4 regions of the Methylorubrum sp. B1-46 genome follow, and region 2 is predicted to be linked to each of the others. Evidence: riboswitches for the same ligand, from Rfam matches in the RefSeq annotation. Region 2 holds a riboswitch; each other region holds the start of a gene.
What was found. A riboswitch is a leader RNA that binds a small molecule or an ion and turns the genes downstream of it on or off. The one in region 2 is predicted to bind cobalamin.

Region 1 (7,845 bases), 1.3 Mb from region 2:
TTGCGAAACACATCGACACGCGCCCTCAGAAGGCGATGTTATAGGCGACCTCGACCGAGCGAGGCCGACCCAGCAGCCACGCCGCCGAACTCCCCGTCACGGGGTAGACCTTGTCGAGCAGGTTGTAGGCGCGCAGGCTGAAATGCGAGGTCTCGCTCACACGGTAATCCACGCTCGCATTGACGACCTCATAGGCTGGCCGGCGGGCCGTGTTGGCGAAGTCGCTGAAGGTCTCGCCGACGAACTGCACGCCGGCGCGCGCCTCCCATCGCGGCGCGAACGCCCAGCTCAGCCAGAGATTGGCGACGCGCTCGGGCACGTTGACCGGCTGGTTGCCGGCGAAGTTGACGGCGACGCCGGCGACGGCCTGCTGGAAATCGTCGTACTGGGCATGCAGCAGGGCGATGTTGCCCTCCACCCGCCAATTCTCCCATAGGCCGAGCGAGGCGAACGCCTCGACGCCGTGCGAGGATTGGCTGCCGACCTGGACCGACACGGACGGGCGCAGCGGATCCACCGTCAGCAGGTTGTCCTTCTTGATCCGGTAGCCGGCCAAGGTGAACTCGCCGCGGCCTTCCCAGAACGACTGCTTGTAGCCGATCTCGATCTGCTCGCCGGTCGAGAGTTGGAAATCCTTCTGCGCCAGCGTCAGCGTGATGAGAGAGTTCACCGGATCGACGGCGGTGGCGTAGCTTGCGTAGAGCGCGCTGTCGGGCGTCGGGTTGTAGACCGCACCGAAGCGATAGCTCACCGCGCTGAAATCCTTGGTGAAGCCGGCCGAAGGATTGCGCGGATCCTCCCGGCGGACGGTGGGCGCATCGTAGCGCGCGCCGGCGATCAGCGAGAGCTGATCGGATAGGACGAGGCGATTCTCAGCAAACAGCGAGTACTGATTGGAACTCGTGAGATAGCCGAGCGTGGTCGGATCAAGGCTGGTGAAGACGCCCGGGCTGAAGACGAACGGATCGACGCTGCTCTCGCCGCGGTAGGGCGCGTTGTTGGTGTGCTTGAACCGGATGTGGTTGATGTCGAAGCCGGCGACAAATTCGTTGCGTAAGCCGAACAGCTCGCCCTTGAAGGCGGCGTCGAAGCGATTGCCGATCTGCTCCTGATCGTGGAAGATCTCGATCGGGCTGGTTCGGCGGATCAGGCCGGTATTCGGCACGAAGCCATAGGTCTCGACGTTGCGCCAGTGCCGATCCGACACGAGACGGTAGGCCGTGTTGCGGATCGTGATGTCGGCAGTCGGCGTCCACTCGGTCTTGAACTGTGTCCAGTTGTCCTTGAAGACGATGCGGCTGTCGTTGACGTTGTAGTTGTTGAATCGAGTTCGCGGATCGATCCGGCCACCGATCAGCGGCGTCCCGAAGTAGCGCAGGGGCTCCTGGTAGCCGTAATCGTGCGACAGGGTGAAGGCGAGGTCGGGCGTCGCCTGGAAGAGCACGGCCCCCGAGACCGCAAGATTGGCGAAATCGCCGTTCTGGCGCAGCCAGCCATCGGCCTGATTGGCGCTGACGTTGAGGCGGTAGAATACGCTCTCGCCGACTGGACCGCCGCTGTCGAAGGCGAGGCGCTTCACGCCATCCGATCCGAGAGCGGCGCGAGCCGCGTTGATCGGGACGGCCGTCGGCTTCTTGGGCACGACGTTGATGACGCCGCCGATGGCACCGTCCCCGTACAAGACCGAGGCCGGTCCGCGCAGCACCTCGATCCGATCGACGTTCCATGTGTCGAAGGGATAGGTGATCGTTCCGGCGCCGACATAGAGCCGGGTGCCGTCGTAGAGCTGCATCACCGAGTTGACACCGGCAAAGCCGCGGGAGGTGTAGGCGCCCAGACCGTTGCCGGGCGCGCCGATCGTCGTGATGCCGGCCGCGTTCTGGGTGATCGCCTCCTGCACGGTTTCCTGACCGCGCTCGCGGATCTTCTGGCCCGGTATCACCTCGATGCTGGCCGGCGTCTGCAGCGGCGAGAGATCGAGACGGCTGCCGCTGCGGTTCGGCGCGGTGAGATTGAGCCCGGTCGGCGCCGCCGTGTAGGGCGTCCGCGCCAGCAGCCGCGTGCCGGATCCGGCTCCCTGCACGGCAAGCTCCTCCAGAGCGACGGCGTGCGATTCGCTGGCAACATCCGTGCGGTCCTGAGCCGCCAGGGAGGTCGCATGCAGAATGAGGGCGCCGGCCGAGAGCAGCAGGGCGGCCGGCAGGTACTCGGCAGGCGAGTGGGGGCGATCAACGGACGACATGGGACGAGCGGCCTCGGGCAACGGCAGTGGCACGTCACCGCGAACGAGGCCTCGGGCCGCATCTCCCCACGGGAGTGGCGCGCCTTCGACACCCGTCAGGACACCCCGCCCGACGCGTTTCGCGTGTGACCACGACTGACGGCAGGTCTCCTGGCTCGCGGGTCGCTGCCCTCTCACCGTCTTCCCGGGCGAGGCTGCCCAGTGACATGGTGGCGGAAGGCTCGCCGCTTACAGTTGCGGGGGCAGCCGCGGCATCGGACTGACGTCCTCACCGCGTTCCCTTTTGATCCCCGAGGGGAACCGTCGAAGCCTAGCTATTCGGCGCCGGCAGGGAGTGTCAATTCCGATCATGGAACTCGGTGTTCGATCGATGTGGCTAACGGTGCAGCCGTCGCTGGGTCGGGCTTCGCCCGCAACGCCTCGACAGCGGGAGGCTGCGGATCGGTGACGTCGGTCACCGACTGCGGCCGGGCGGCAGGATCATCGCCGTGTCCGGGTCCGTGACGTCACCCTGCTGCTGCGGCTCGACCGTCAGCTTCGCAGCGAGTTCGGGCGTCTTGCCTCCCGCCCGCTCCTGGGTCGCCGCAACCTGCTGTTCGCGGGCCTGTTCCGGCGTCAGCTCGCCGCGCACCACAGCACGGGCGAGATTCAGGCTCAGCACGTTCTCGGCCTCGTCCGCGCCGTAGGCCGTAAGCGTGCCCCGCGTCCGATCCGGAATCACGCTGCCGTTGAAGGTCGCCACTGCGCTGAAGAGGTTGAGCGGCACCTTGTAGGGCAGGCTTTGTTCCACAACGTCGCTGTGCTTGGCCGGGAAGTCGTGCTCGGCCCCGACCTTGTGCACCACGGTTCGGATCCACGGCCCGTTTCGGTGCCAGATCAGCAGGGTCGCCGTCTGCTCCTGCGGCGGGCCGTACTTCTCCGCAATCGCTGCCGCGGCCTTGCGAGCGGGCTCCGGCCAGTCCGCCGCGATCGGTTCGGCGGCGCCGGCGCCGCCGGCTGTGAGGACGAGCGCGACGGCGAGGGCGAAGCGGCAGGAGCCGGACGGGGACATGGAACCTCCCTGATGACGCCGGGCCGGATCGGGATCGCACGCGGCGATGAGAGGGTTGCCGCAAAGGAGTCGCGTTGCCCCGGCCCTGCGCTGGGTATAGGCCCTCTCTATAAGAATGGTTCCAGGGAGACGCCCCATGGCGCAGCCGATGTCGCTGGACGTGAACGGGCGCGCGACGTCCGTGACCGTGGACGACCCCGAAACGCCGCTGCTCTACGTGCTGCGCGACGATCTCGGCTTGCACGGCCCGCGCTTCGGCTGCGGGCTGGGCCAGTGCGGTTCCTGCACGGTGCATATCGACGGGCAGGCCGTGCGCTCCTGCGTCACGCCGGTCTCCGGCCTGAAGCCGGGGGCGAAGATCGTGACGCTCGAAGGCCTCGGCGGGCCCGACAAGCTCCACCCGGTGCAGGCCGCCTTCATTGAGGAGCAGGCGGCGCAGTGTGGCTACTGCATCAACGGCATGATCATGCAGTCGGCCGCCCTTCTTAACAAGACACCGAAGCCCGACGAGGCGGCGATCCGGCAGGCGCTGGCGCAGAACCTCTGCCGATGCGGCACTCATCTGCGGATCGTGCGCGCTGTTCAGCGCGCCGCCGGCACGCTGTGAGGGAGGCTGACGCCATGAACGCGCCCACCCTCTCCCGCCGCAATCTGCTTCTCCAGGGCGGCGCCCTGGTCGTCGGCTTCTCGCTCTCCGGAGGCAGAGCCGTCGCGCAGACGGTCTTCGCGCCGGTGACCACCAACGGCTTCTCGAAGCCGGTCGCGCCGGACCAAGTCGACAGCTTCCTGGCGCTCGGCGCCGACGGCCGCGCCACGATCTTCTCCGGCAAGGTCGATCTCGGCACCGGCATCAGGACCGCGATGGCCCAGATCGCCGCGGAGGAGCTCGACCTGCTCCTCGACCGCGTGACGGTCGTGCAGGGCGACACCGCGCTCACCCCCGACCAGGGCCCGACCTACGGCAGCCTCTCGATCCAGAAGGGCGGCGTCGAGATCCGACAAGCGGCCGCGACCGCCCGCGCCCGGCTCCTTCAGCTTGCCGGCGAACGGCTCGGCCTATCCGCCGACGCGCTGGTGAGCGAGAACGGCACCGTGCGGCCGAAGGCGGGCGGAGCGGGCGTCACCTACGGCGAACTCGTCAAGGACGGACGCCTCGACCTCAAGGTCGATCCCGCTATCAAAACCAAGGACCCGTCGGCCTTCGCCCTCGTGGGCACCTCGGTGGCGCGGATCGACATCCCCGACAAGATCACCGGCCGCTTCACCTACATGCAGGATTATCGCGTGCCCGGCATGGTGCATGCCCGCGTGGTCCGCCCGCCCGCCATCGGCGCGGAACTGCAGGGCGTGGACGAGGCTTCGGTCGCGGGAATTCCCGGCCTGATCCGCGTCGTCCGGCAGGGCAACTTCCTCGCGGTCGTCGCCGAGCGGGAATGGGCGGCGGTGAAGGCGGCCGGACAGCTCAAGGCGACATGGTCGCGATGGGAGGGCCTGCCCGAACAGGACAAGCTCTGGCAGCACGTGCGCGCCACGAAGGTGACGAAGGACGACGTCACCAGCAGCACCGGCGATGCCGAGGCGGCTCTGGGGCGGGCCGCCCGCGTTCTGGAAGCGAGCTACGACTTCGCCATCCACACCCATGGCTCGATCGGGCCCTCCTGCGCCATCGCCGAGTTCAAGGACGGGCTGCTCACCTGCTGGACCGCCTCGCAAATGACGCACGCGCTGCGCAAGCAGCTTGCGGCGATGACCGGTCTCGCGCCGGAGGCGGTGCGCTGCATCTACATCGAGGGGTCGGGCTGCTATGGCCGCAACGGCCACGAGGACGCGGCGGGCGACGCGGCGCTGCTCGCCCGCGCGGTCGGCCGGCCGGTGCGGGTGCAATGGTCGCGCGCCGACGAGCACGGCTGGGACCCGAAGGGACCGCCGACGCTGATCGACCTGAAGGCGGGGCTCGACGGCGAGGGCAACGTCGCCGCGTGGTCCTCGCAGTTCCATGTGCCGGAGGGCGCGGCCGGCAACGTGCCGCTGGTGGCGGCCGACCTCGCCGGCCTGCCGCACGAGACCGCGATGTCGCCGGGCAACATCATCCAGAACTCGGCCCTGCCCTATGCCTTCCCGAATGTGCGCACCGTCTGCCACCGGCTGGCCACGACGCCGTTCCGGCCATCGTGGATCCGGACGCCGGGGCGGATGCAGAATACCTATGCCAACGAGGCCTTCCTCGATGAGTGCGCGGCGGCCGCGGGGATCGATCCGCTGGACTATCGCCTGCGCGCGCTCAAGGATCCGCGCGGCATCGAGGTGCTGAAGCGAGCCGCCGAGATCGCGCAATGGGAGGCTCGCCCCTCGCCGGTCAGGGACGTCTCCGGCGACGTGCTGCGGGGCCGTGGCATCTCCTACGTGAAGTACGAGTTGAACCGGACCTACGTGGCCGGCGTGGCCGAGGTTGAAGTCGATCGCCGCACCGGGCGCGTACGCGTGCCGCGCTTCTTCGTGGTTCAGGATTGCGGACAGATCATCAACCCGGACGGCGTGCGCAACCAGCTCGACGGCAACGTCATCCAGACGGTGAGCCGCGTCCTGCTGGAGGAGGTCACCTTCGACCGCGGCGCGGTGACCAGCCTCGACTGGGCGAGCTACCCGATCCTGACCTTCCCCGACGTGCCCAACGTGGTAATCGACCTGATCGATCGACCGACCGAAAAGCCGTGGGGTGCGGGGGAGCCCTCGGCGGCCATCGTTCCGTCGGCGGTGTCGAACGCGATCTTCGATGCGTCGGGCGTCCGCCTGCGCTCGGTGCCGTTCACGCCGGCCAAGGTGAAGGCGGCCCTGCAGGCGAGCTGACGGGCCAGCGGCCGCCACCGCCGGCCCCGGAGCGCCTGTCGCCTCGCGCAGCAGGCGCTCGCCTCGACGTGATCCGTTCGGGGCCGGGACAAGACGGTGCCGCAGTTCACCTCGACCGGTCGGGACATCGGTATGAGGCGCCTCATAGACGGCCCGGATCGACGGGCTCCAAATCCTTCAGGAAGCGCTGGCCGTTGCGGACATACTGCTCGGCCGCCATGCGCGTCATCGCGGTGATGTCCATATCGCGGGTCGGCACGGCCTTGGCGGGCACCCCGACGATGAGGCTGCCGTCCGGGAATTCGGCGCCCTCGCGGACCAGGGCGTTCGCGCCGACGATGCAGCCTCGGCCGATGCGGGCGCCGTTGAGCACCGTGGCGCCCATGCCGATCAGGGTGTCGGCGCCGATGGTGCAGCCGTGGACAATGGCGCCGTGCCCGACGGTCACCCCCTCCCCGATCGTGAGCGGAAAGCCGGGATCGGCGTGCAGCACCGCTCCGTCCTGGATGTTGGTGCGGTCACCGATCTCGATCGGATCGTTGTCGCCGCGGATCACCGCTCCGAACCAGATGCCGACGTCGAGACCGATCCGTACCCGTCCGATGACGTGGGCGCCGGGCGCGACCCAGATTCGGGTCGCGTCCGCGACGTGCGGGGCGTGCTCGCCCAGGCGATAGAGCGCCATGCTCCGTCCTTTCCAACCGTGTTCGCCGCAACCTGACCGGTGCGGGCGGCGCAGGATATCACTATCAACCGGACGGAAGTCGCGGGTTCTGCCAACGCCCGTGCCCAAGCCAATCCCCTTGCGATGATGGCGAGGCGCGGGCGGACGCGGCGCTCGCTCGGCATCCGCGGTCTCGAACGGCGGCGCGACCGCCTCGGGGCACGTCCCGGTGCGAGCGTATGCCGCTATCCCGGAACGCTCGGTGGACGATTGGGTCTCGAACCTGATGGTAGTGTCGGCATCCGCGAGTCGTTGCCCGCGCGAAGCCGGGTCGTGATCGACTTGGGAGAAAACTTCTGCCTCGCGATCAAGCGAGAGAAGAAGTCTCTCGAAGGCGCCGGAAATACGAAAAACCTCACCATTGCTTCCGGGCTAGGCTCGACCAATCTTTCAAGGCATATCCTGGTCTATCCGCAAACCGCCGTCTGCCAATCCATTGGTTGCCATGCGTCCCGTCCAATTCGATTCTTTCGGCGAACCTGTCGCTCAAGCGGTCGACGAACAGCCCACCACGGCGTCGCGGATTGCCTTGCGGACCGGCGTCGGCCTGTTCTGGGCGGCGGTGGTAGCCATCGTCGCCGCGCGTGCGATCTATTTCGATCCGGCGCTGGCGGAGCGGTTCGGTAGCGTGGCCGCGCTTATCAAGACCGTCGTCGGGGTCTGACCAGCCTGCCGCAAACAGCTCTGATTGATCGGACATGAAGGCGCCGCGGGCTCTCCGCAGCGCCTTTTTCTGTGCGGCATCCCGCCGGTGATACGGTCTCCGCTCGATCGCTTCGGTGTCTCTTCGTCATTGCGAGGCGAAGCCGTGGCAATCCAGGGTTCCGTACTCTTCGGAGATGTCGCATCTTGGATCGCCTCGGCTTCGCCTCGCGATGACGGCGTCGAGCAAAAACCGAAGCGATCAACCAGACATGGCATAACACCGTCCAACGCGGTCCGGGCAGGAAGGGCTTGAGCCGCCGATCCGGGGCATCGGTC
Region 2 (7,845 bases):
CGGTCACTGACGATCACGTCGAGATCGCCTTCGTCGATCAGGGCTACACCGGCGACAAGGCGGCCACAGCCGCGCGCAAGCACGGCATCGACCTGGAAGTCGTGAAGCTGCCCGAGGCCAAGCGCGGCTTCGTGCTGCTGCCCCGGCGCTGGGTCGTCGAGCGCTCCTTCGCCTGGGCCACCCGCTTCCGCCGGCTCGTCAAAGACTACGAGCGATATGCAAGCACATTGGCAGACCTGCACCTCGTCGCCTTCGTCTGCCTCATGCTCAGGAAGGCTGCTCTACTCGTAGCCGGTTCATAACAGCCTCTAAGACCTAGCCGCTTTCGACCTTAAGCTGCCCTCCCTACGCTATCAGGAGGCCGTACTTCAGGCGTGTGCATCAGGTCCTTGAAGGTCTGGGCTGAGTTGGGACTGGGCTTACGGATAGACTGCGCGCTACGGCTGAGCGTCATTTCGCAGGGCCGGAAAGTCGCAGCCTGATTATGCATTCGGCGCCTAACGTTCAGCAGTGATGTATCTATGCAGGCGATGCGTAATTTTATGCAACTTAAACGAAAGTTAAGAGTCGACTGGGCATTCCAGCGATCTCTTGAGTATGCCGTCGAGACGCAACACCATGATCAACGCATCCCGGCTCGGGATCCGGCTGCCTGCAACGACAATCGGTCTTGCCCTTATCAGCGCTGCGGCCATGGGCGGCTTCAGTTGGTCGTCCGCTAAGTCCGGCCTCATTGAGGCGGCAGGTGCGCGCCTTGAACTGGCAGCTGCGGCCCGGCGCGACGGCATCGAGCTGGTAGCGGACCGCATGCAGGCAGATTTCCTGGCCGCAGCTGGACACCCCCAAATCGTCTCGAACTTCCCTGATCTCATCGAGAACCTTGACCCAGCCAAGCCCGACTTCACCGGGATCGTCGAAGCTTTCCGATCGCCAGCAACCGTCGAGGCGCGGGTTGCACTCGACAGCACACCGACAACAGCAATGTACGGGCGCCGTCACGCCAAGGTGCAGGAGGTAGCCCGCCGAATCGTGGCCGAGCCAGGTTATGCGGACCTGATATTCCTCGATGAGAGTGGCCGCATCGTCTACACGACGACCAAAGGCGAAGACTTTGCCAAGTCGCTCGATGATCCGAACCTCAAGGGAACCGGCCTCGCCCGTCTCGTCGAACGTCTGAAGGGGCAGGATCCGGCAGCAACCACGTTCGAGGATTTCGCGTCATACCCGGTCGGCACGGGTCCCTCGGCCTTTATCGGCCGCGCGATGACCAAGCGCGCCAACGTCGCCATGGGCACGGCCCAGGCCGCGGAGCGGATCGGCTTCGTCGCGCTGCGCGTCACCCCGGCGCTGTTCGATCGGACGCTGACGAAGCGTGCAGGGCTCGGTGAGACCGGGCAGATCTTGGCGACCGGCACAGATGGGCGCCTACGCTCAAACCCGCCGCTCAACCCCAGTGTGAAGGCTGGCGCGCCTATATCGGACCTCGGGTTGGGAGCAGCCCAACTTGTGGGCGGCAGTTTCACCTACCCGGGCGCCGATGGCACTCACATGGCAGCGAGCGCCGCCGTGTCGGTGCTCGGCGCGCCCTGGACGGTCGTGGCCGAGCAGGCGGAGGCCGAGGCAATCGGTGCCGTACAGACCCTGTCGCGGACACTTGCCTTCATCGCACTGGCGGTACTTGTCGGCACGGCTATCCTCGGCCTGCTGTTCGCCCGGTCGATCGTCACACCTCTTGATGCGCTCACCCGGGCTCTAAAGGCGCTCGCGGCCCGGCAGGCGCTGGCAGAGGTTCCTGGCAGCCGGCGCTCCGACGAGATCGGCGACATCGCCCGAGCAGTGGTGACAATCCGAGACATGTCACTGGAAGAAGCGGCCGAGCAACTCAAGACCACGGAGGCCGCGCGTTTGCGTGAGGAGCAGGCTCGCCGCTCCTTGCTGCGCGACCTCGCGGACAGGTTTGAGCGCTCCGTTGGGGGCATCGTCACCAGCGTCGCACAAGCGGTCGCAGACTTGCAGGGCTCGGCTGCCACGATGCAAAACGCGGTTGCCGGAACGGCACAGCGTTCGACCAGTGTGGCTGGCGCAGCGCATCAGACAGCCGACAACGTCAATGCCGTGGCGGCCGCGGCGGAGGAACTCGGCGCGACCGTCGAGGAGATCGGCCGCCAAGTAGAGCAGGCCGCCGGGATGTCGGCTTCTGCCGTGCAGGCAGCCTCGTGCACCGAGGAGACGATGGCGGCTCTTGCCCAGGCGGCGACCCGCATTGGGGACGTCGTCGGTCTCGTCTCGAACATTGCGAGTCAGACCAACCTGCTTGCCCTCAATGCCACGATCGAGGCGGCGCGCGCGGGTGAGGCCGGACGCGGCTTCGCGGTTGTTGCTGCGGAGGTGAAGGAGTTGGCGAGCCAAACGACCCGTGCGACCGACGAGATCGGCCAGCAAGTCGCTGCGATCCAGGCAGCGACCACGGGCGCTGCTAAGGCAATCCAGGATATCGCCCGTCAGATCCAGTCCATGAGCGGCGTGACCACGAACATCGCGACCGCGATTGAGGAGCAGGGTGTAACGACGCAGGAGATCGTGCGAAGCATGGCTCAGGCCTCGGCTGGCACCTCGGAGGTGACCACGAACATCGCCGAGGTCGCGCAGGAGGCGGAGGGCGCCGGGCACGCCGCTCAGGCCGTTGCATCAGCCGCCAATGGCCTGGCAGGGCAATCCAATGCGCTACGCGTCGAAATGGAGCAGTTTCTCGCGAACGTCCGCGCAGCCTAGTTCAGGCAAAGGCTTGGCGCACTACAGAAATCTGCAACGACACATCATGGTTGCAGATCAAATATATTATCCAAAAACTTGGGAATCAATGCGCGAAGAATAGGCAAGCGCTTTTCGCCAAAATGTCCTGGCCAGCTGGAAGGGCTGCTTTCCACTTAGCAGCCCTTCAACGTCGATCTGATACTGTTTCCGCTTGGAGAGTTCGACCTTGCGTTGACCTTCGTCATTCCGGGGCGCCGCAGGCGAACCCGGAATCCACGACTGGCCTCGCAGGCGCCGGGCCTCCCGCATCACGGGTGGATCCCGGCTTCCGCTGCGCGGCCCCGGATGACGGGGGACAGCCCTACCGAAGGGATTAACCGGATTCGGTATGATTGGCTTTGGCCTGGAATCGCGCGCAACCTTAGAACTCGATCCCCTCCTGCGCTTTCACCCCCGCGGAAAAATGGTGCTTCACGCTGCCCATCTCGGTGACGAGGTCGGCGGCTTCGATCAGGGCCGGCTTGGCGTTGCGGCCGGTGACGACGACGTGGAGGTCGGGGCGTCGGGCGGCGAGGTCGGCCAGCACCGCGTTGAGATCGAGGTAATCGTAGCGTAGCGCGATGTTCAACTCGTCGAGGACGAGAAGACGGATCGTCTCGTCCGCCATCAGCGCGCGGGCGGTCTCCCAGGCGTTGCGGCAGGCGGCGATGTCGCGGGCCTTGTCCTGCGTCTCCCAGGTGAAGCCCTCGCCGAGCGCGTGCCATGCGATCTGGTCACCGAAGTTCTTCAGCGCGCGGGCCTCGCCGGTGTCCCAGGCGCCCTTGATGAACTGCACCACGCCGACCCGGTGCCCGCGCCCGAGCATCCGCAGCACGAGGCCGAGCGCGGCCGTCGTCTTGCCCTTGCCGGGGCCGGTATGGACGATGAGCAGGCCCTTCTCGATCTTCTTGGAAGCAACCTCGGCGTCCTGCACCGCCTTGCGCTTGGCCATCTTCTCGCGGTGACGCGCGTCGTCTTCGGTCATCTAAGGAGTCTCGCGTGAGGGTTTGACCGTCAGGGGCAGGCCGGCAACCGTGAGGACGACGCGGTCGGCCTCGCGCGCCAGCCGCTGGTGCAGCCGCCCGGCCGCATCGCGGAAACGGCGGGCGAGCGCGTTGTCCGGCACGATGCCGAGGCCGACCTCGCTGGCCACCAGCACCAGCGGGCCCGGTGCCGCGGCGCAGGTCCGCGCCAGCGCCTCGGTCGCCGCATCGAGATCGGCCTCGGCCAAGAGCAGGTTGGTGAGCCAGAGCGTGAGGCAATCGACCAGCACCGGTCCAGTCGCGGCGGCAATCGCTTCCGGCAGGGCCGTCGGCACGTCGAGGGTGTGCCAGGAATCCGAGCGCCGCGCCCGGTGCTCGCCGATCCGGGCGCGCATCTCGTCGTCCCAGGCTTGCGCCGTGGCGATGTAGAGCCAGGGGGCGGGGCAAGCCTCGATCAGCCGCTCCGCATAGGCGCTCTTGCCCGAGCGCGCGCCGCCGAGCACCAGCGTCATCCGGTCGGGCGCCGCATCCGTCATGGCCGCCGGTTTGCACCGAGCCTGCCCGTTCACGCAATGGCGCTTTGCAAGGCCCGCCGCTCCGCGTTACAAGCGGCGGGTGACGGTGCCCCGGCAACGGGGTGAAAAGGGAATGCGGTGAGAGGTTTTGCCGAAACCTCGATTCCGCGGCTGCCCCCGCAACTGTAAGCGGCGAGTTCCTGCCACGAGCCACCGGGTGATCCGGGAAGGCGGCAGGCGCGAGACCAGCCGCGAGCCAGGAGACCTGCCGTCCGACGATTTTTGTTCTCGAACGCCGCCGGTGGGGCGGCCGGAGCCCGTGACCCGATGACGACTGCGACCCTTCACACCCAGGCCACCGCCCGCTCCGCCGAGGGCGCCCGCGCGCTTCTCGTTGCCGCCTTCCTCGGCCTCGGTCTCGTCTTCGTGGCGGGCTTCGCCCCGGCCTCCGTGCTGCACAACGCGGCGCACGATTTCCGCCACGCGCAGAACTTCCCCTGCCACTGATCCGCGTTCCAGCGGCTCAAAGCGGTTCCATGATTTCCCGATTGCTGTCGGCGGCGCTCGTCGCCGGCTTCCTCGCGTCCGTCGTCGCGACGGGCCTTCAGCTCGCGCTGACCTCCCCGCTGATCCTTCAGGCGGAGACCTACGAGGGCGAGGGCGCGCATGCCGCCCTCGCGCCTTCCCGCGATTCCGCGCCCTTCGCGTCCCTGATCGTCCCGGCCCATGCACCCTCGCAGCATGCCCACGGCGGGGCCGGTCACGACCATGACAAGGCCGACGAGTGGCAGCCCGCGCCCGGCCTGCAGCGGATGGCTTTCACCGGGCTGGCCACGCTGGTCGGCGGTGTCGGCTACGCGCTGCTGCTGGCGGCGGTGATGCTGGCTCTGCGCCGTGAGCCGACGCCGCAGAGCGGGCTCGTCGTCGGCGTGGCGGGCTTCCTCGCGGTGGCGCTCGCCCCCGCCATCGGTTTGCCGCCGGAACTGCCCGGCATGGGCGCGGCGCCGCTCGTGCTGCGCCAGTCGTGGTGGCTGATGACGGTGGTCGCCACAGGGCTCGGCCTCTACCTGATCGCTGTGCGGCGGGTGCCGCTGACGATCCTGGGCGGCCTCGTCCTCATCGTCGCGCCGCACCTTGCCGGGGCGCCGCAATCGGTCGACACCGTCTCCTCGCAGGTGCCGCCGGCCGCGGCCGCACAGTTCGCCGCGCGCTCGCTCGCCATCGGCTTCGTGTTCTGGGCGGTGATCGGACTCACTTATGGCTGGGCCTGGAGGCTGTTCGGCCGCGAGGCGGGCGCCCGCGCCCATGCCTGATCCCGACAGCGCGACCCTGTCCGTCTGCATCACCTGCCGCGCGGCGGGTGACACGTCCGAGCCGCGCGCCGGGGCCAAGCTTCTGGCCGCGCTGCGGGCGGAGGCCGAACGCGAACCGGTGCCGGGCCTGACGATCGAGGGGGCCGAGTGCCTCTCGGTCTGCAAGCGGCCCTGCACGGTGGCCGTCGTCTCACCGAACCGCTGGACCTACGTCTACGGCGATTTCGACGCCCTGGAAGATCCCGAGACCTCGGCCCGCACATTGCTCGCGGGCCTGCGCCGCTACCTCGAGACGCCCGACGGCGTCGTGCCCTGGCGCGAGCGGCCGGAGGCGTTCCGCAAGGGCGTCGTCGCCCGCATCCCGCCGCTGAACCGGACGCGCTGACCCATGAGCCTCGTCGACAAGATCCCCTGCACCATCGTCACCGGCTTCCTCGGCGCCGGCAAGACGACGCTCGTGCGCCACACGGTGGAGAATGCGGGCGGGCGCCGGCTCGCCATCATCGTCAACGAGTTCGGCGATCTCGGCTTCGACGGCTCGTTTCTCGCCGCCTGCGGCATCGAGGGCTGCAACGAGGATTCGGTGGTGGAGCTGCCCAACGGCTGCATCTGCTGCACGGTCGCCGACGACTTCGTGCCGGCGCTGACAAAGCTTCTCGACCGGCCCGAGCCGCCGGAGCACATCCTGATCGAGACCTCCGGCCTCGCGCTGCCCAAGCCCCTGGTCCAGGCCTTCCAGTGGCCGGCGATCCGCTCGCGGGTGACCGTGGACGGCGTGATCGCGGTGGTGGACGGCCCGGCGGTCGCCTCGGGCCTGTTCGCCGAAGACCCGAACGCGCTCGCCAACCAGCGCGCGGCGGACCAATCGGTCGATCACGACAATCCGCTGGAGGAGGTGTTCGAGGACCAGATCCTCTGCGCCGATCTCGTGGTGCTCAACAAATCCGATCTGCTCGACGAGGCGGGCCGCCAAAAGGTCCGCACCGAGATCGAGGCGCACCTGCCGCGCGCCGTCGAGATCGTCGCGACCGAGCACGGCCGCCTCGATCCGCGGGTGCTGCTCGGCATCGCGGCGGCGGCGGAGGACGATCTCGACGCCCGCCCCTCGCATCACGGCGAAGGCGAGGACCACGACCACGACGACTTCGAATCCGTCGCGATCCCGGTCGGCGTCGCCGTCAGCCCGGAAGACCTGTCCGCCCGCGTGGAAAAGGCGGCCGAGACCGAGGGTGTGCTGCGGATCAAGGGCTTTGTCGAGGTGAAAGGCAAGCCGATGCGCCTCGTGGTGCAGGGTGTTGGCCGGCGCGTCGCCTCCCACTACGACCGCCCCTGGAAGGGCTCGGAGCCCCGCGACGGGCGCCTCGTCGTCATCGGCCTCAAAGGGTTCGATCAGGACGCGGTCGCCGCCGCCCTGCGCGGATGAGCCGGGGCGTGGCTGCAGGTCGGCTGCCGCGCGGGTGTCTGTTCGCGGCCGTTGCCGCGCTCACCCTCCTCGCCGGCTGTTCCGATGCCCGGCGCGAAGTGCGCCAGGGCAGGGAGGGGGCCGATGCGGCGGCTCCGGCCCCGTTCGTCTCCGCCGCGCGCGAGGGCAGTGCGGCCAAGCTCGCCTACCGCCACGACCTCACCGTCGGCCTCGCGCCGGACCGGGTGGCGCCGCATTTCGCCGCCGCCCGCGACCGCTGCCTCGCCGAGGCCGCGACCTGCACGCTGCTGAATTCCTCGATCCGGGATGGCAGCGGCACCCGCCCGCCGCAGGCGCAGATTCAAGTGCGGCTGCCGCACGAAGCGGTCGCGCCTTACGTCGCCTTCGTCACCGCGCCCCTGCCGGGCGAGGCGGCGGGCGACGTCGCCTTGATCGAGCAGGCGACCCGCGCCGAGGATCTGACCGCCTCGATTGCCGATACCGGCCGGCGGCTCGCCCAGCTCAACGACTACCGCACCCGCCTGACCGCGCTCGCCGAGAAGCCGGACAACCGGGCCGAGGATCTCATCAAGATCGCGGGCGAGCTGGCGCAGGTCCAGAGCCAGATCGAGGAGTCGGAGGGGACGCGCCGCGGACTCGACGAGCGCGTGGACACCGAGATCGTCACGGTGAACTTCCGCGCCAGTCAGGCGCGGGCCGGGGCCTTCGCGCCGGTGCAGGAGGTCTGGGCCCGCAGCGGCCCAATCCTCGGCGAGAGCGCGGCGACCGCCCTGCGGTTTACGGTCGCGAGTCTGCCCTGGCTGCCGATCGTCCTCTTG
Region 3 (7,845 bases), 460 kb from region 2:
TCGGCCACACCCAGTTCAACTCGGTCATCAACAAGATCAAGCTGAAGAAGCCGGACGTGATCTTCTCGACCGTCGTCGGCGGCTCGAACGTGGCGTTCTACAAGCAGCTCAAGGCGGCCGGCATCGATCTGAAGAAGCAGATCCTCGTCACCGTCTCCGTCACCGAGGACGAAGTGGACGGCATCGGCGGCGAGAACATCGCCGACGCTTATACCTGCATGAAGTACTTCCAGTCATTGAAGAACCCGGCCAACGAGAAGTTTGTCGCCGCCTTCAAGAAGCGCTGGGGCGAGAAGACGGTGATCGGCGATGCGACCCAGGCGGCTTACTTGAGTCCCTTCCTGTGGAAGGCAGCGGTGGAGAAGGCCGGCAGCTTCGAGATCGACCGGGTGATCGAGGCCTCGCCCGGCATCGAGATGAAGGATGCGCCGGAGGGCTTCGTGAAGATCCACGAGAACCACCATCTCTGGTCGAAGACCCGTGTGGCGCGGGCGCGCGCAGACGGCCAGTTCGACGTGGTCTACGAAAGCCCGGAGCTGATCGAGCCGAACCCCTTCCCGAAGGGGTATCAGTAACCTCAACCTGTCCCCTCTCCCCGCAGGCGGGGCGAGGGGATGCGCGCAACGCGGTCGCTCCCCGGATCTCGGCCTTTACAAGTAGCTCAACCCCGGCCACGCGCTGCGCCGCTTCAGCCGCACCATCCAGAGACAGGCCGGGTAGAGGGCGAGCGCGAAGGCCGCCGCGATCGGCCAGATCTGCCACGGCGCACCGGCCTCGATCCGGCCGGAGGCGCCGGCGAGGTCGAGGGCGGTGAGGCCGCCATAGACGAGACGCAGGGCCCAGAGATGGGCGAGATAGAAGAACAGCGGCGCCCCGCCGAACACGGCGAGCCAGCGCAGGCGCCGATCCGGCAGGCGCTCGAACAGCGCGAGCAGCAGCAGGCCGGGGCCGAGGGTGGCGAGCAGGAAATCGGCCGAGGGCGGATACTTGGTGAGGTTGATGAAGGACAGCGCGCGCGCGATCCCGTCCTTGCCCGCCTGCCAGGGATGCGGGTCGCCGTAACCGTTGAGGCCGCGCAGGATCAGGAACGCCGTCAGGCTCGCGAGCCCAAGGGTGACGAGGCGTCGGCGGCGCCGGGCTGGGTCGATACCGGATGCGTAGAGTGGCCCGAGCGCGTAGCCCGCCGCGATGACGCCGATCCAGGGCAAGACCGGATAGGAGGTGCGTGCCGCGCCCCAGGGCAGCGGGATCATCCCGCGCTGGTGCAGCACGGCCCACAGCGCGTAGCCCGGTTGATCGGGCGCGAGCACGACGCCGTCGAGGGCGTTGTGGCCGAGCATGATCGCCAGCGCGACGCCGATCAGAACCGGCCGCGGCAGCCAGAGCAGGAGGCCAAGCGCCACCATGCTGAGGCCGATCGCCCAGATCACCTGCAGGTAGAGGATCGGCGGCAGCGGGTTGAGGGTCCAGGCGAGGTTCACGAGCGTCACTTCGAGGACGATCAGGAACAGCCCGCGCTTGATCAGAAAGGCGGAGGTCGCCGCCCGGCTGCCGTGCTTCTGCCCGTAGAGGCTCGCCGCGAGCCCCGTCAGCAGCAGGAAGACCGGTGCACAGAAATGTGAGGCGGCCCGCGTCAGGAACAGGTCCGGCGGTGTCGCTGCGAGGTTGACCGGGTCGCTCACCTGGGCGTGCAGGTAGAAGAACTCGCGCACATGATCGACGAGCATCAGGAGCATCACGAGCCCACGCAGGGCATCGATGGCGCCGATGCGAGTGCGCGGAACCGGAGTTGCGCCCGACGGAGAGACCATCAGAACCGCACGCTCAGCGTGCCGGTGAAGCGGCGCGGCGAGCCGGGATAGACCCGGAAGCGGTTGAGCGAACTCTCGTAATACTCGGTGTCGAACACGTTCTCGACGTTCAGCCCGAAGCGGAAGTTCTCGTAACGGTAATAGGCCAGGGCATCGACGGCGATGTAGGCCGGCAGCGCGAAGCTGTTGACCGCGTCCGCCGGCCGGTCGCCGACGCCGCGCACGCCGCCGCCGAGGCCGAGCCCCTTCCACGGACCGGTCTGCACTTCGTGGACCGCGAGCAGACTGCCCGAGTGCCGCGGCACGTTGATGAGCGGCGAGCCCACCGGCAGCACGTTGTCCTTGGTCACGACCGCGTCGGCATAGACGTAGCCCGCGAGAATCTTGATCTCCGGCGTGATCTGGCCGGCGGCCGTCAACTCGAAGCCCTCGCTGCGCACTCCGCCGGCAGCGAGCGAGAAGGCCGTGTTGTTGGGGTCGGGCGTCAGCACGTTCTCCCGGTCGACCCGGAAGGCGGTGGCGGTCAGCGCCAGGGCGCCGCCGTAGAGGTCGATCTTGCTCCCGACCTCGTAGCCGATGCCGGTCTCCGGCGCGAATGGCCCGGAAAGCGCCACGGCGGCGGCATCGGGCCCGATATTGGGCCGGAAGCTCGTGCCGACATTGGCGAAGAGCGCGAGTTCCGGGGTCGGCTGGTAGACGAGGCCCGCTCGCGGGGTCGCCGCGAAGTAGGTTTGATCGACCTGGGAGCGCTCAGTGCGCTCACGGAACGACTGCTCGAAGAAGTCGAAGCGCACCCCGACGAGCGCCTTCCATTCCGGGCTCAAGGCGATCTGGTCCTGCGCGTAGAGGGCGGTGTTGGTGATCCGCTCCAAGTTGTTGCGCGGGATGGTGAGCGGCGGCAGCGGCTGGCCGTAGCGCGGATCGTAGATGTCGATGGCGTAGGGGCTCGTGCGGAAGTTCGAGCGCAGGTAGAGCACGCGGCTGTCGGTGCTCTCGCGCTCGAAGCCGAGCAGCATCGTGTGGCCGATGCCGGCGGTGTCGAAGCGCCCGACCACCTCCGCTTGGCCGATCGCCGTGTCCCAGCGGTAGTCGCGGAAGTTGCGGTCCCGCGAGACGGTGCGGTTATCGGCGGCGATGGCGCGGATCTCGGCGGATTCGCCCTCCAGCGTACCGGTGTTGAAGTGGGTGGCGAGCCGCATCTGCCAGTCGGCGTTGAAGCGGTGATCGACCCGCACCTGCATGGTGTTGTTGGTCTGGTAGGTGCTTTGGCCCGGTTCGCCGAGGAAGCGCGAGATCGGCAGGATTCCGAGCCGCCCGTTGAGGGCGATGACGCCGCGATCGAACACGATGCGGTTGCGCAGGAACTCGGTCTCGACGGTGATCCGGGTGTCCGGCGTGATCTGCCAGCTCAGGACGGGCGCGACGAGCAATCGGTCGCTGTCCACGAAATCGCGAAAACTCCCCTGGGCACCGGCGGCGAGGTTGAAGCGGTAGAGGACCGTGCCCTCCTCGTTCAGCGCGCCGCCGGAATCGACCGTGCCGCGGAACTGCCCGAACGAGCCCCACAGCCCACCCATCTCGACGAAGCGCTCGACGGTGGGCTGCTTGGTGATGATGTTGACGAGCCCGCCCGGATCGCTGCGCCCGAACAAGCCGCCGCCGGGGCCCTTCAGAACCTCGATGCGCTCGACGTTCTGCGTATCCGGCGGGGGCGGCGTGCCGCGGTTCAGGGGAAAGCCGTTCTTGTAGATCTCGGAGGTGGTGACGCCGCGGATGGCGTAGCTGAACACCGAGAGGCCGCCGAAATTGTTCTGCTGCGCCACGCCCGGCGTGTAGTTGAAGACACGGTCGACGCGGGTGGCGGTCAGATCCGTGATGACCTCACGCGGCGCCACGGTGACGACCTGGGGCACGTCGCGCTGGGGCGTGTCGGTCTTCGTGCTGCTCACCGCGCGGTCGGCGCGGTAGCCCGGTGTCGGACCGATCAGGCCGACCGTGCCGGCCGCCGCCGTCCGGCCGTCGGGCGCGCCGTTCCCGACGCCCTGGCCACGCCCCTCCCCCTCGACCGCCAATTCCTCCAGGGTCACCGCTTCCTGCGCCCGCGCCTGCGGGCCGGGCAGGCCGGCGCAGAGCAGGGCGGCCAGCATCCAGTGCGGGCGCCGGACCGGCCTCGCAACATCGGTGGCATTCAGGCTCGTCCGAACTCTCACAGGGCGCGCTCTGGCTGTGCGGGCGCGAGCCGGAGCGGATGCCGAACTGCGAGCGCATGGATACGCGCTCGCCGCTCAGGCACGCCGCCGGAACACCCCGCCCGGGGGACATCGTCACGCCAAGGCAGGTCTCCTGGCTCACGGGTCCGCGCCTCCGTCCCAGCCTTCCCGGTGCGGTGCACCAATGACCATTCCTGACGGGGCTCACCGCTCACAGTTGCGGGGGCAGCTTCGGCTTCGCCCGGACGGGCTTACCGAATTCCCTCTTAGCCCCCGAACCTGCATCCGGGGGAACCTTGACCGCAGCAACTTCGCTGCGCCGCGATGCAGGGTCAACAGGCCGCCCGATGAGATGTAACAACATTACACAACTTGTGACCCATGAGGCACACTGCCCTGCGCGGCAAACCGGAACGCCGGTGCATCGATGCCCCGCGACACCACTCGACCCTAAAAATCGTGATCGAGCGTTTTTTAGCGGGCAGGGCTACGGTTTAGGCAAGATTAACCAAGATCCCGTTCAATACGGAAAGGCTTAAGGTTGATCATTCCCTAATCGGCAAAGCCATCTCGATCGTCATTCTGGCACAGTTAAGCCGGAAACGACGGCGGGAGGCCGTGTGGGATCCGCGTTGTCGAGTACCGCCCGCATGGACATCGCCGAGCTCGTCCAGAGTCGCTCCGCCCGGCCCGTCGTCCGCCGTCGACGCGGGCAGCCCCTTGCCGCCCTCGCGCTCACCGCCCTCGGCGGCCTGGCGCTGGCCGGCCTGCTGCAGCCGCAGAATGCCGAGGAGCCCTTGCCGACGGAGACCGTGCAGGTGTCCGATGACGCCGGACAGGCGGAGAAGGCGCCGGCCGCACCGAGCGCCCTGGCCTCGATGTTCGACCCCGCGCCGGTTCTCGACACCGCCACTCGGGGTTTCGTCCCACAGGCCCCGAAGGCAATCGCCGTCCGGACGCCGGCGGCGCCCGAGCCGGCCGTGACCCTGGCCGCCCTCCCCGCGGCTGCGATGGCCGAGGTGCCGCCCGCCGCCGCACCGCGCCCGGCCGCGCCGGTGGCCCGCGTCGCGCTCACCGTGCCCCTGCCGGTGCGGCGCCCTGAGGAGTTCCGCTACGAACCGCGGATGCAGACTGCCCGCGCCGCCTCGAACTGGATGGCCTCGACGGCGCGTGCCTCCACCGAGCCGACCCGCAGCGTGTTCAGCGCCGCGGTGACCGACGACCGCTCGTTCTTCGAGAAGATGTTCGACCTGCCCGGCTCCTCGTCGCCCGCACCGGCCTCGAACAAGGCGATGGCCTATGCCGGGCTCGACAGCGGCGCGGTCGATTCGGCCGCACGGCGGCGGGTCGTGCCGGGTCCGGTCTCCGAGCCGGGCGTGGCCGTCTACGACATCAGCGCCGCGACCGTGACCCTGCCGAACGGCGAGGTGCTGGAGGCCCATTCCGGCCTCGGCGTCGCTCAGGACAACCCGGACTACGTCCACGTCCGGATGCGCGGCGCCACCCCGCCCGGCGTCTACGACCTGCGGGAGCGCGAGGCCCTGTTCCACGGGGTGCGGGCGATCCGCCTCAACCCGGTCGGCGGTTCGGCCGCCATCCACGGCCGCGATGGCATCCTCGCTCACACCTACATGCTGGGCCCGAGCGGCGCCTCGAACGGCTGCGTCGTGTTCAAGAACTACACCCGCTTCCTCCAGGCCTACCTGCGCGGCGAGGTTCGGCGCATGGTCGTGGTGCCCGGCACCGCCCCCGGCGTCTTCGCCAACCGGCGCAGCACCACGCCGCGCCGTTCGGCCTCCGCGGATTGAAGGATCCCAAGGGGATCATTCCTTTGGCTGAGCGCCGGGGTGGAACCCCGGCCTCCCTTCAACCAGGGCTCTGGCCTGGAACTTATGAAAAGGAGCCGTCCTTTCGAAACCCCTGACGTCAGCCCTTCGTGACCGGCTTGATCTTGAGCTGGTCGATCGCCCAGCGCCACGTGCCGTCCGGCTGCCGGCGGGCCGACTCGACCGAGAGCGCACCGTTCGGCAGCCGCGCGAAGGTGAGCGCGAGGTCGCCGTTGCGGATCGCCGGCAGCGTCTCGGGCTCGGGAAAGTCCGACTTGCGGGCCAGCAGATCCGTGTAGAAGCGGCGGATCTCGTCGTGCCCACTCGCCACGATGTCGCCCGCGGCGACCACAGCCTGCGGCTCGTACAGGGCGACCAGCCCCTCGGCATCGCCGGCATTGGCCCGCTCGTGGAAGAGCCGGGCCAGATCCTCGGGCTCGCGCGCCACGTCCCTCTCGTTCTCGCTCATCGTTGCTCCTCCCTATTCGTGAGACGTGTCTATTTCAGGCGGTTACCCTGCCCGTCCCGCACCGCGACCGCCACCGGAACCCCGGCCTTGACGCTCTCGGATACGGTGCAGAACTGCTCGAACTGAGCGAGAACCCGGTCGAGCCGGTCCATCGACTCGGCCGATGCGCCAAGGGCGATGTCGACCTCGATCCCGACGAGGCGCAGGCGACCTTCCGCGTTGCGGGCCACCCGCCCGATCGCCTCGGCGCTCACGCCGCCGCCCTCCTGCCGGTACTTGCCGAGCGCGAAGGCGAGGCTCGCGCACAGGCAATTGCTGACGGCAGCGATCAGCACCTGCTCCGGCGAGGGACCGGTGCCGCCGCCGATCGGCTCCGGCTCGTCGGTCATGAGCGGCACGAAGGCTTCGCCGAACTCGATCCGGAACGCGTAGGCCTCGATCTGCCGGATCTTGATGCTGTGCTTGCCCGACATTCCGGCCTCCTTGCCTCCCTATCAACCGCCCCGCCGCGATCTCGTTCGAGCCGCGCGGTGCGCCTTGACCTGCTATTCGTATCTGGTATACCAGATGCCAATCGATGAGCCACCGCAAAGAGCGGCCTCGATCTGGGACACCCGGAATTCGGGAGACCTGGGAAGCCAAGGAGGCAACGCCTGCCATGACCGAACGCGGCATCCTCGACAGCCATTGTTCCTCTCCGCTCGCCGTGCGGCCTCTGGGCTAGCGGCGGCACAAAGGAGGCGACGGATGGCTCCATCGCAGACCTTCGACACATCCGGGCTGGTCGCGGCGATCGGCGATGCGGTGGTGATCTCGGACGCAGACGGACGGATCGTCACCTGGAATCCGGCTGCCGAGCGGATCTTCGGCTTCTCGGAGGCCGAGGCGCTGGGCGAGACGCTCGATCTCATCACCCCAGAGCGCCACCGCAAGCGCCACTGGGACGGCTACGCCAAGACGATGCGCACAGGCGAGACCCGCTACGGCACATCGCTGCTCAAGGTTCCGGCCCTGCATAAGGACGGACGGGCGCTCTCCATCGCCTTCACCGTCGCGCTGCTGCACGGCGCGGAGGGCGAGGTGACCGGCATCGCCGCGATCATCCGCGACGAGACCGAGCGCTTCCAGGAGGAGCGCGCCTTACGCCGCCGCGTCGCGGAATTGGAGGACGCTCTGGGCACACTGGTCTGCGCCTGAAGCGGACACAGCACACAGCAGACCTAAGTCATTCAGAGATATTGCCTAAAGCATTGTTTTCCAACTTTTCAACAACGCCAACTCACAACGAAGTCGAAAGAGGGAGAAAACCAAGATGACCCAGCCGCTCGACGGGATCAGAATCATCGATTTCACGCACGTCCAGGCCGGCCCCGCCTGCACCCAGCTCCTTGCGTGGTTCGGAGCCGACGTGATCAAGGTCGAGCGTCCGGGCTCCGGCGACGTGACGCGCACCCAGCTCCGCCACGTCGAGGACGCGGACGCGCTCTACTTCACGATGCTGAACTCCAACAAGCGCTCGCTGACGCTGG
Region 4 (7,845 bases), 1.5 Mb from region 2:
GTTGCGGCCCAAGCCCCCAAGAAGGCGAGGCCGCCAAGCGCGAGGCTCGACGGAAGGCCGAGCGGCACGAGCAGGGCGACGGTCGCTCCGATCGCCGCACCGCCGGAGGCGCCGAGCAGGTAGGGCTCGGCGAGAGGATTGCGGAACACCCCCTGGAAGATCGCGCCGCCCAGGCCGAGCATGGCTCCGACGAGACCGGCAGCGAGCACGCGCGGCAGGCGCCAGTCACGCAGCAGGCGCGTCCGCAGGTCATCGGTCCCGCCGAGGACGTGGATGATCTCCAGCGGCCCGGCCCAGTCGTGTCCGGCCGCGAGGCCAAACAACAGGGCGAGAGCGAGGATGGCGGCAATCGGTAGGATGAGCCTCACGGCGCGGTCTGAGCTGGATGGAGAAGGGCAGCCAGGCGCTCGATCCCGTCGACCGTGCGTGGGCCCGGAATCAGGAACTCGGCGCGCGGCAGGGTGTGAGCGCGGCCGGTCCGTACGGAGCGCATCTCACGAAAGCTCGGCCGAGCCGTGAGCTCTGCCAGCTCCCACTCCTGTCCAGCGAGAAGAAGCACATCCGGATCCGCGGCGAGGACCGCCTCGGGCGAGACTTGGGCGATTCCGCGATTGGCGAGCGCCGGACAAGTGCCGGCGCGGACGAGGGCATCACCGGTGTAGGTATCCTGACGCGCAACCAGCAGCAGCCCATTGCCGAGACGTCCGGTCACGAGGATCGTGCGGGGGCAAACCGTGCCTGCGAGCCTGCGGGCTACTGCTGCGAGCCGCGCCTCCAGCCCCGCCGCGACCGCCTCCCCGCGCTCCGCCTCTCCGAGGGCCCGCCCAACGAGGCGAATGTTGCCGAGCACCTCATCGAGGCTGCGGCTCGTCAGCACGATCACCGGCAGGCCGAGCCGCTCCATCGGTGCGAGGAGTTGATGCACCGCCTGCCGGGCCGGCGTGACGAGCACGAGGTCCGGGTTCTGCGCCACAACGGCATCGACCGAGAAGCCGAGGCGACCGCCGACGACGGGTTTGTTTGCGGCTTCGGGCGGGTAGCGGGTGAAGGCGTCGATGCCGACGATGCGGTCCGTGAGACCAAGGACCGCCACCAACTCCGTGTTCGAGGAGAAGATCGTCACGACCCGCCGCGGGGCTGCCGGCAGCTCCACGGCCCGACCGAGGGCATCGGTCAGCCGGATTGGCTCGGCCATAGCCGGACTGGCCGCAGTCAGTCCGGCGAGAGCCCCGATGATCGCCACGCGCATTCAGAAGCGCGCCTGCAGGCCGAGTTGCAGATCCCGACCGGGTGCGGAGGTGCCGCCTCCGCCGTTGTAAAGACGCAGGTCGGCCAGGGTCGGCTGCTGCCCAGCGATGGCGATGAAGAGCGGGTGGTAGTTCACGTCGAACAAGTTGCGCACCTGCGCGAACAGCTTCACTCCCGGCAGCAGGTCCACCTCACCGCGTATGTTGACGAGGACGAAGGGATCCTTGCGCCAGATGTACTCGCGGTAGGGCTCGGCCGCGGGCACGAGCAGGTTCTCCTCCGTGTTGTACCAGACCGGACCGTTGAGCACCCCCTGAACCTGGATCGTCCAGGGATAGGGGATGTCGGTCTGACCGAAGCGAGTGCCGAGGGCGAGCTGGTACTCGTAGACGCGCTCGACCCGGCGCGTGTTGGCGGTGGCGACGCTGACGGCGCCCTCGTCCTTCATGTCGAAGTTGTAGTTGCCGTTGGCGTAAGCCCGCCAGCGCCAGATGCCCGGCTCCCAGCCGAGGGTGCGTATCATGTCCGTCTCGTACTGAACCTCGATGCCGCGGATAACCACGTCGCCCGCGTTGTTCACGTAGTCCGAGGTGTTGCTGTTGGGCCCGCGCGAGCGGGTGATGATGCGGTCCGAGATGATGTTCTGGAACAAAGCCACATCGAGGCGCGAGACCCCGTTCGTCAGGGTGGTGCCGATCTCGATCTGCTCGCTCGTCTCGGGCCGGATGTTCGCATTGCCGAAGACGCGCCCGCCGCCCAGCGTGTTGAAGTCGGCGGCGATCTCAGTGGCGGTCGGCGCCCGGAAGCCCGACGAGGCGCCGACGCGGAAGGCGGCCCAGTCGGTTGCTCGGTAGGTCGCGCCGACGGAGTAGGTCGTGGCCTCGTAGGGGCGCGATCCGGTGATCTGTCCGGCGAGGAACGGCGTCGGATCGAAGCTCGTGGTGCCGTAGGTCTGGCGGATGCCGGCCCGCAGCGTCACCCGGTCGTCGAACAGGCGCTGGGTGTCCTCGACGTAGAGGGCGTGGAACTGGTCGGTCTGGTTGTTGTCCTGCGGCGAGACCTGGGCCAACGGGTTGCCGGGCACGCCCACGCGGAAGCGATCGGAGCGCAGCCGGCTCGTCTCCCAATCCCAGCCGAGAAGCAGATCGTTGCCTGCAAACAGGCTCACGCGTGGCTGGAAGCGGGTGCCGAGGATGTCGAGGTAGCGCGAGTTGAAATCCGCCTGCGTCCCCGGCACAGGGAGCCCGGTTCCGCCGCGCTGGACCGGCGAGGCCCATTTGAAACGGTCCTCGTCGGTGACGCTGTAGAACTGCGCGAACAGGCTCGCGCGCCCGTCATCGGTGCGGCCGGTATAGCTCGCATCGAACGAACCGTTGATCCGGTTGTCTCGGCTGTAGAGGTTGCCACCGGAACCGCGGAAGCCGACCCCGTAAATGCCGTCCGTGCGAAGCGTGGAATCGAGTCGCTGGTTCGGGTCGATCTGGAAGCCGAGCGCGCCGGTGATGCCCATCCGGTTCCACTGAGTATTGGCCATCCGGTCGCCCGAACCGGCATAGTAGTCGTCGCGCTTGGCCCCCGAGAGGCCGAGATAGTAGTCGAACGGACCGACGACCCCACCGGTCTGCGCACGTCCCTGCGCCAGCCCCCAGACGCCGCCGATGCCCTCGACAAGGGGGCCGGGCGCCGTGCGGCCGGTCTTCAGGATGATGTTGATGACGCCGCCGATGTTCTGGCTGCCGTAGATCACCGAGGAGGGCCCGCGCACGATCTCGATCCGCTCGACATCGGCGATGGAAAGCTTGGAGAGGTTCGCCGTACCAGCCCGGCGGCCGTTCATGAGGACGAGGACCTGACTGCGGAAGTCCTTGCCTTGGCCGTCGGTGGCACCGCCGCGGATGTTGATCGAGGTCTGGCCCGGCGTCCATTCCGAGAAGAAGCCGACGGCGTTCTCGGCCAGCAGATCGGTCACCGATTTGGCGGTGGTGTTCTCGATCGTCGTACGGTCGATGACTTGGACGGTGCCGGCGATCTCGGAGCGCGGCTCGGGCCGGCCGGTAGCGGTCACCACGAGCTCATCGAGGCTCACCGCGGCGCTGCCGACGACGGGGGTGCCTTCCTGTGCCATCGCGGAGACTGAGTGCGTGCTGCCGGCAAGGAGGAGCACGAGAGGGAAAATGGCGCGAGGCATCACGAGGCGGTCCTCCACACGAGGAGGGCGGAAGCTCGGGGAACGGAGAGGCGGTGTCCGCCAGGCACGGGCACGGCTTGGGCTGAAAGATGTTCGTAAAGCTCGCGTCGGCGGCCGTCATCGAGGGCCCAACCGAGGCGGTCGGCAAGGTGCCCGGAAGTCCGCTCCAAGTCTCGAACGACGGCGCTGAAGGTCCACTCTGCTCGCGCCGCGATGGATGGCTGATCACATGGCGGCAGGTTGCGTAGAACGACGTCGATGCCCGGCGTCTCGTCTTCACCGTGCCAGGCAGACGGCAGACAGCCGGCAAGGCAAAGCCCTCGTGGGCCACGCTGTGCCGGAACCAGCCAGATGACATTGCTGCGGGCCCAAGCGCGGCACTGACGCAAGAACACGCCCGCATCCGTGAGCGGGGCAGCGATATTGGCGGCCAGCACGGTGTCTGCGGATCCTTTGGGCAGATCGGCTTGTTGCCACCCCACTGGCAGAAGGTGCGGCGGCGGCACGAGCGCCCGCAGGCGCTGCTGCATCCCTATGTTCGGCTCGACGGCGATCCAGGCGGCAAGCGGATCGCGCACGGCTTGGCCGAGCTGCCCACCCCCGGCTCCGACATCAAGCAGGTCACCAATGCGCGGCACTGCCGCTCGAACAAGCGGTGCGACATGCGCGACGTAGTCGGATGTGTCGATGCCGACCGCGTAGAGTTCGAGAGGATCGACGCCGACCTCGCTCGCTTCAGGCGGCGCAACGCTGAAGGGTCGTATGATTGTGCAACTCAGTTCCATCGGTCCTTCCCCGAACCTTGACGGGGGACCGTGGGCGCAAGCCGACGTCGCGGCTGCCGCAACGTGCGTTCATGCGGCCCGTTGGGACACCCCGCCCACGAGACATTTCACGGTCAAGGCAGGTCTCCTGGCTCACAGGTCGCCGCCACCCGTCTGGCCTTCCCGGTGATCTCTCACCAGTGACGCAGATCGACGGATGACTCGCCGCTTACAGTTGCGGGGGCAGCTCCGGTTTGGGCGCAAGCGCCGCACCGGATTCCCTCTTAGCTCGCCATATCGGATGGCGAGAACCTTGATCGCAGCTCATAGACCAAGCGGCGTGAAGGTTGTCAACCGCCAGAAAACTATCTCATGTTGATCTAATTCGCCGAGCCAATTTACTTGATATCGTATGCGGCAGCTCCACTCACGAGCAGATGTGGCCAGCAACACAGAAAAAGCGAAGCTCACCTTCTCAGCGCCAGGCTGGCAGTCTTTGTGCATGGAGGAGCTTCAGGCGGACGGGGCAGCATCGGCACTCTTGAAGAGGGCAATCGCACCCCTGGATACCTCGCACACAGGTGTCGAGCCGGTTTGCACATCGCCGCGGCACGTGTCTCTCGATCGACAGAGCGGGTAGCGCGTTCGGGCCCAGTTCAGATTTATGTAATGTTATAACATTGCGTTCTTGTCAAGCGCCGAATCCGATGCTCAGCGGTCGCTCGCATATGGACAGCGCCGTTGCTGTGGAATGTATGAATCGGGAGCACGAACTCAGCGGTGGATTGCGGTAGCCGGCATCAGCGCCGAGAACACGACGATCAACGGCCGGAACATCACCTACGGCTTCCCGGCTGCAGGCGGCGTCACCACCACGCTGGCCAACATCGACCGCAGCTTCCTGAACGTCGCGCCCGAGCTTTCCCTTCTACCGGCCCGACACCGAGTGGCAGTTCCGGGGGCGGGTCGCCACCGGCTACGCCACACCCTCGGCCTCGAACCTCACCGTCACCTCCGCCGGTGTGCCAGGCAACAACGGACAGCTTCAGACTCAGGAAAACCTCGGTTTCGATGTCGGCGTCGACAGGACGCCGCTACCCGGCGTCCGCTTCAGCGTGACCGGCTTCTACGAGTTCTTCCACAACGAGCTCGTCACGCAGTCGCCCGGCGCCGGCCTCCGAGCATCGCGGTGTCGAGGTTGGGGCGGACTGGGCCTTCGCGCCTGGCTGGCGGGCGACCGCCGCTTATACCTTCGACGACCAGATCTACACGAGGTACGTCGAGCAGCTCAGCGCCGGCAGCCTGACCCGACGCTTCGACCGGGCGGGCAATCACATCCCCGGCGTGCCCGCTCACCAGCTCCTGGCGCGCGTGGGCTACGAGGAGGCCACTGGCCCCCTGGCGGGCCTGGGCGGCTACGTGGAAACGGTGTTCCAGGACGACCTCTTCATCGACAACGCCAACCTGCTGAAGGCGCCCGGCTACGCCATCGTGAACCTGAACGTTCACTACACGAAGGAGCTCGTCGGCTACGCCAAGCGGCTGAACCTGTTCGTCGAGGCGCAGAACGTCTTCGACAGGAGCTACATCGCCTCGGCCCAGAACCTCGCCAACTCGATCAGCGCCGTTTCCGGCCTACAGAACGGAGCGGGCGTCCTGGCCAACACCACCGGTCCGGTGTTCGCGGGTGCTCCGCGCAACTTCGTCGGCGGCATACGGCTGTCCTTCTGATGCCCTCAAGCAGCGCAGCGCCGGTGGCGTGGCAGGGTCTCTTGATGCGTGCCTGGCGTGCGGCCATCGCGGTGGCTGCCCGGTTCGCGCTTACGCGGCAGGCGGTGCTCGGTCGCGCGAGCCTCGTGGCCTCCCGCGACCCCGCGCACGTCCTCTGCCAGCAGGATGCGGGCAGCAGCGAGGGGCCGTTTAAGGCGCCCCCTCGTATGGGCACCCGGATTGCTGCCTCGTCACCCACGCCCTGAGCTTCGCCTCGGTCCCGCCCGTGTCGTCGGTGCCGTTCATCTGGCCTGCTCGTAAGGCCATTGCAGTGACCTGGCGCCCTGAGGTCTTCGCCTGTCCCCGCGGCCCTCCAGTAACTGGAGCCGGCGCACGCGCGCCTCCCGCCGCCGGATCGATCACCGTTCCCTGATCCTTCAGGCCACGGACCTCATGCCATGTACCGAGCCCCCAGGTCGAGTTCTACAGCCTATTTCTACTCGCTCGACCGCACCGGCGCACAGCTTTGCGGCGTGCCCACGTAGCTGCCGCTCGACAGGCGCATCTCAAAAAGAAAATGCAACTGTAATGCTAGGGCTTCCATCGCCTTGCACTTCAGAAGCCAAGGTTCAATACCAGTGTACTGAATCATAGGCGCCCGCGGCAATTCAACTGCGAAAGAGTGTCGAGCTTCCACAGCTACGCCTTGCGCGCAACTGCGAAGCGGGCTGCTTGGCGCAGTACTGCGGCGGCCTCGTTCCACTGCGAAACGGCCTCATCACAGATGGCAACGAGACGGTAACACTCGGCCTGGGCTCTATCGAAATCGAGGCAGTCGGCCAGCGAGGCCCTCTTTAGGCCCCTGTCCTTGCTCGTAGCTTTGCCGACTACCTCCGGAGTGGCCACCCGATCCAGGATATCATCGGCAATCTGGACGGCTTGTCCGAGTGCCCTGCCATAGCGCTGAAGGGCGTCGCGCTCGTGAAAGTCGGCTCCCCCAATCAGCGCACCGGCCTCGACCGAGAAGGCCAGGAGCATACCAGTCTTCATGGTCTGCATCCGTAGGGTCCCGTCTATATCCATGTCGGCTGCACCAAAGCGCCCCTCTGCTGAGAGATCGAGCAGTTGACCGCCGATCATGCCACCGGGTCCGGACGCCCGGGCAAGTCCCAGCACGAGCTCTGCCCGGATCGCCGGGTTGGGTTGCCAGCGTGGGTCGGCAATCACCTCGAACGCAAGGGCTTGAAGTGCGTTACCAGCGAGGATTGCCGTTGCTTCGTCGAACGCCCTATGAACGGCGGGTTTGCCGCGGTGCATGTCATCGTCGTCCAGCGCCGGAAGGTCATCGTGGACGAGGCTGTAACAGTGTGCAAGTTCGACCCCCGCTCCCGTCGCGAGCGCCAGTACTTCAGAGCCGCCGAGCATTCGTGCGGTTTCGATGGTGAGGAATGACCGGAGACGCTTGCCTCGGCCAAATACGGCATAGCGCATCGCTTCCATTAGACGTGGCGCCCTAGCCATCTCGCCGGGATCAGCCTCATCGCAGAGATGCTTAGCCAAGAATGCTTCAACTGCCTGCTTGGTCGCCGCGTGCCTGCAAACAAACTCCATCTCGAAGTTGTCAGCCATTTGGTGGAAACTCTCTTGATAATTTCTTGATACGCAGGGTCATAGGCACCCAACAGCAACTTCTCGGTTTACATTATACAGTCCGCGGAACTCAGAAGCCGAAGCTGACCTCGCGGCTGTTGCCACGTTGCAAATTCTGCAAGCGGGACAGGGCAAGGAGGGGGAAGAACAACCGGTAGCCGTGATACCTGAGGTAGAACACCCGCGGAAAGCCAACCGCGTTGTAGGCCTGCTCCTGCCACTCGCCATCCGCTCCTTGCGTATGCTGAAGGTAAGCCGCCCCGCGCAGCACCGCCGGGTGGTCGG

Region 1: another riboswitch for cobalamin. It lies ahead of LPC10_RS01470 (TonB-dependent siderophore receptor); the one in region 2 lies ahead of LPC10_RS07705 (CbtB-domain containing protein).
Region 3: another riboswitch for cobalamin. It lies ahead of LPC10_RS05695 (TonB-dependent siderophore receptor); the one in region 2 lies ahead of LPC10_RS07705 (CbtB-domain containing protein).
Region 4: another riboswitch for cobalamin. It lies ahead of LPC10_RS00640 (hypothetical protein); the one in region 2 lies ahead of LPC10_RS07705 (CbtB-domain containing protein).

What each region holds. Positions count from the first base shown of each region.
Region 1 covers NZ_CP088247.1:297,665-305,509, forward strand. The annotation lists gene LPC10_RS01470 (TonB-dependent siderophore receptor) at 26-2,242, opposite strand; cobalamin riboswitch at 2,365-2,562, opposite strand; gene LPC10_RS01475 (hypothetical protein) at 2,697-3,293, opposite strand; gene LPC10_RS01480 ((2Fe-2S)-binding protein) at 3,430-3,900, shown strand; gene LPC10_RS01485 (molybdopterin cofactor-binding domain-containing protein) at 3,915-6,140, shown strand; gene LPC10_RS01490 (gamma carbonic anhydrase family protein) at 6,283-6,825, opposite strand; gene LPC10_RS01495 (hypothetical protein) at 7,310-7,528, shown strand.
Region 2 covers NZ_CP088247.1:1,638,269-1,646,113, reverse strand. The annotation lists gene LPC10_RS07725 (IS5 family transposase) at 1-302, shown strand, start outside; gene LPC10_RS07720 (methyl-accepting chemotaxis protein) at 619-2,772, shown strand; gene cobO (cob(I)yrinic acid a,c-diamide adenosyltransferase) at 3,176-3,778, opposite strand; gene cobU (bifunctional adenosylcobinamide kinase/adenosylcobinamide-phosphate guanylyltransferase) at 3,779-4,312, opposite strand; cobalamin riboswitch at 4,379-4,579, shown strand; gene LPC10_RS07705 (CbtB-domain containing protein) at 4,619-4,798, shown strand; gene LPC10_RS07700 (CbtA family protein) at 4,828-5,604, shown strand; gene LPC10_RS07695 (DUF1636 domain-containing protein) at 5,597-5,989, shown strand; gene cobW (cobalamin biosynthesis protein CobW) at 5,993-7,027, shown strand; gene LPC10_RS07685 (DUF4349 domain-containing protein) at 7,024-7,845, shown strand, end outside.
Region 3 covers NZ_CP088247.1:1,174,972-1,182,816, forward strand. The annotation lists gene urtA (urea ABC transporter substrate-binding protein) at 1-575, shown strand, start outside; gene LPC10_RS05690 (DUF1624 domain-containing protein) at 651-1,811, opposite strand; gene LPC10_RS05695 (TonB-dependent siderophore receptor) at 1,811-4,021, opposite strand; cobalamin riboswitch at 4,127-4,335, opposite strand; gene LPC10_RS05700 (DUF2778 domain-containing protein) at 4,672-5,829, shown strand; gene LPC10_RS05705 (nuclear transport factor 2 family protein) at 5,948-6,316, opposite strand; gene LPC10_RS05710 (OsmC family protein) at 6,346-6,789, opposite strand; gene LPC10_RS05715 (PAS domain S-box protein) at 7,064-7,513, shown strand; gene frc (formyl-CoA transferase) at 7,629-7,845, shown strand, end outside.
Region 4 covers NZ_CP088247.1:116,412-124,256, forward strand. The annotation lists gene LPC10_RS00625 (iron ABC transporter permease) at 1-368, opposite strand, end outside; gene LPC10_RS00630 (ABC transporter substrate-binding protein) at 365-1,249, opposite strand; gene LPC10_RS00635 (TonB-dependent receptor) at 1,250-3,436, opposite strand; gene LPC10_RS00640 (hypothetical protein) at 3,436-4,221, opposite strand; cobalamin riboswitch at 4,321-4,531, opposite strand; partial or broken gene LPC10_RS00645 (TonB-dependent receptor domain-containing protein) at 5,190-5,931, shown strand; gene LPC10_RS00650 (hypothetical protein) at 5,976-6,176, shown strand; gene LPC10_RS00655 (polyprenyl synthetase family protein) at 6,610-7,539, opposite strand; gene shc (squalene--hopene cyclase) at 7,631-7,845, opposite strand, start outside.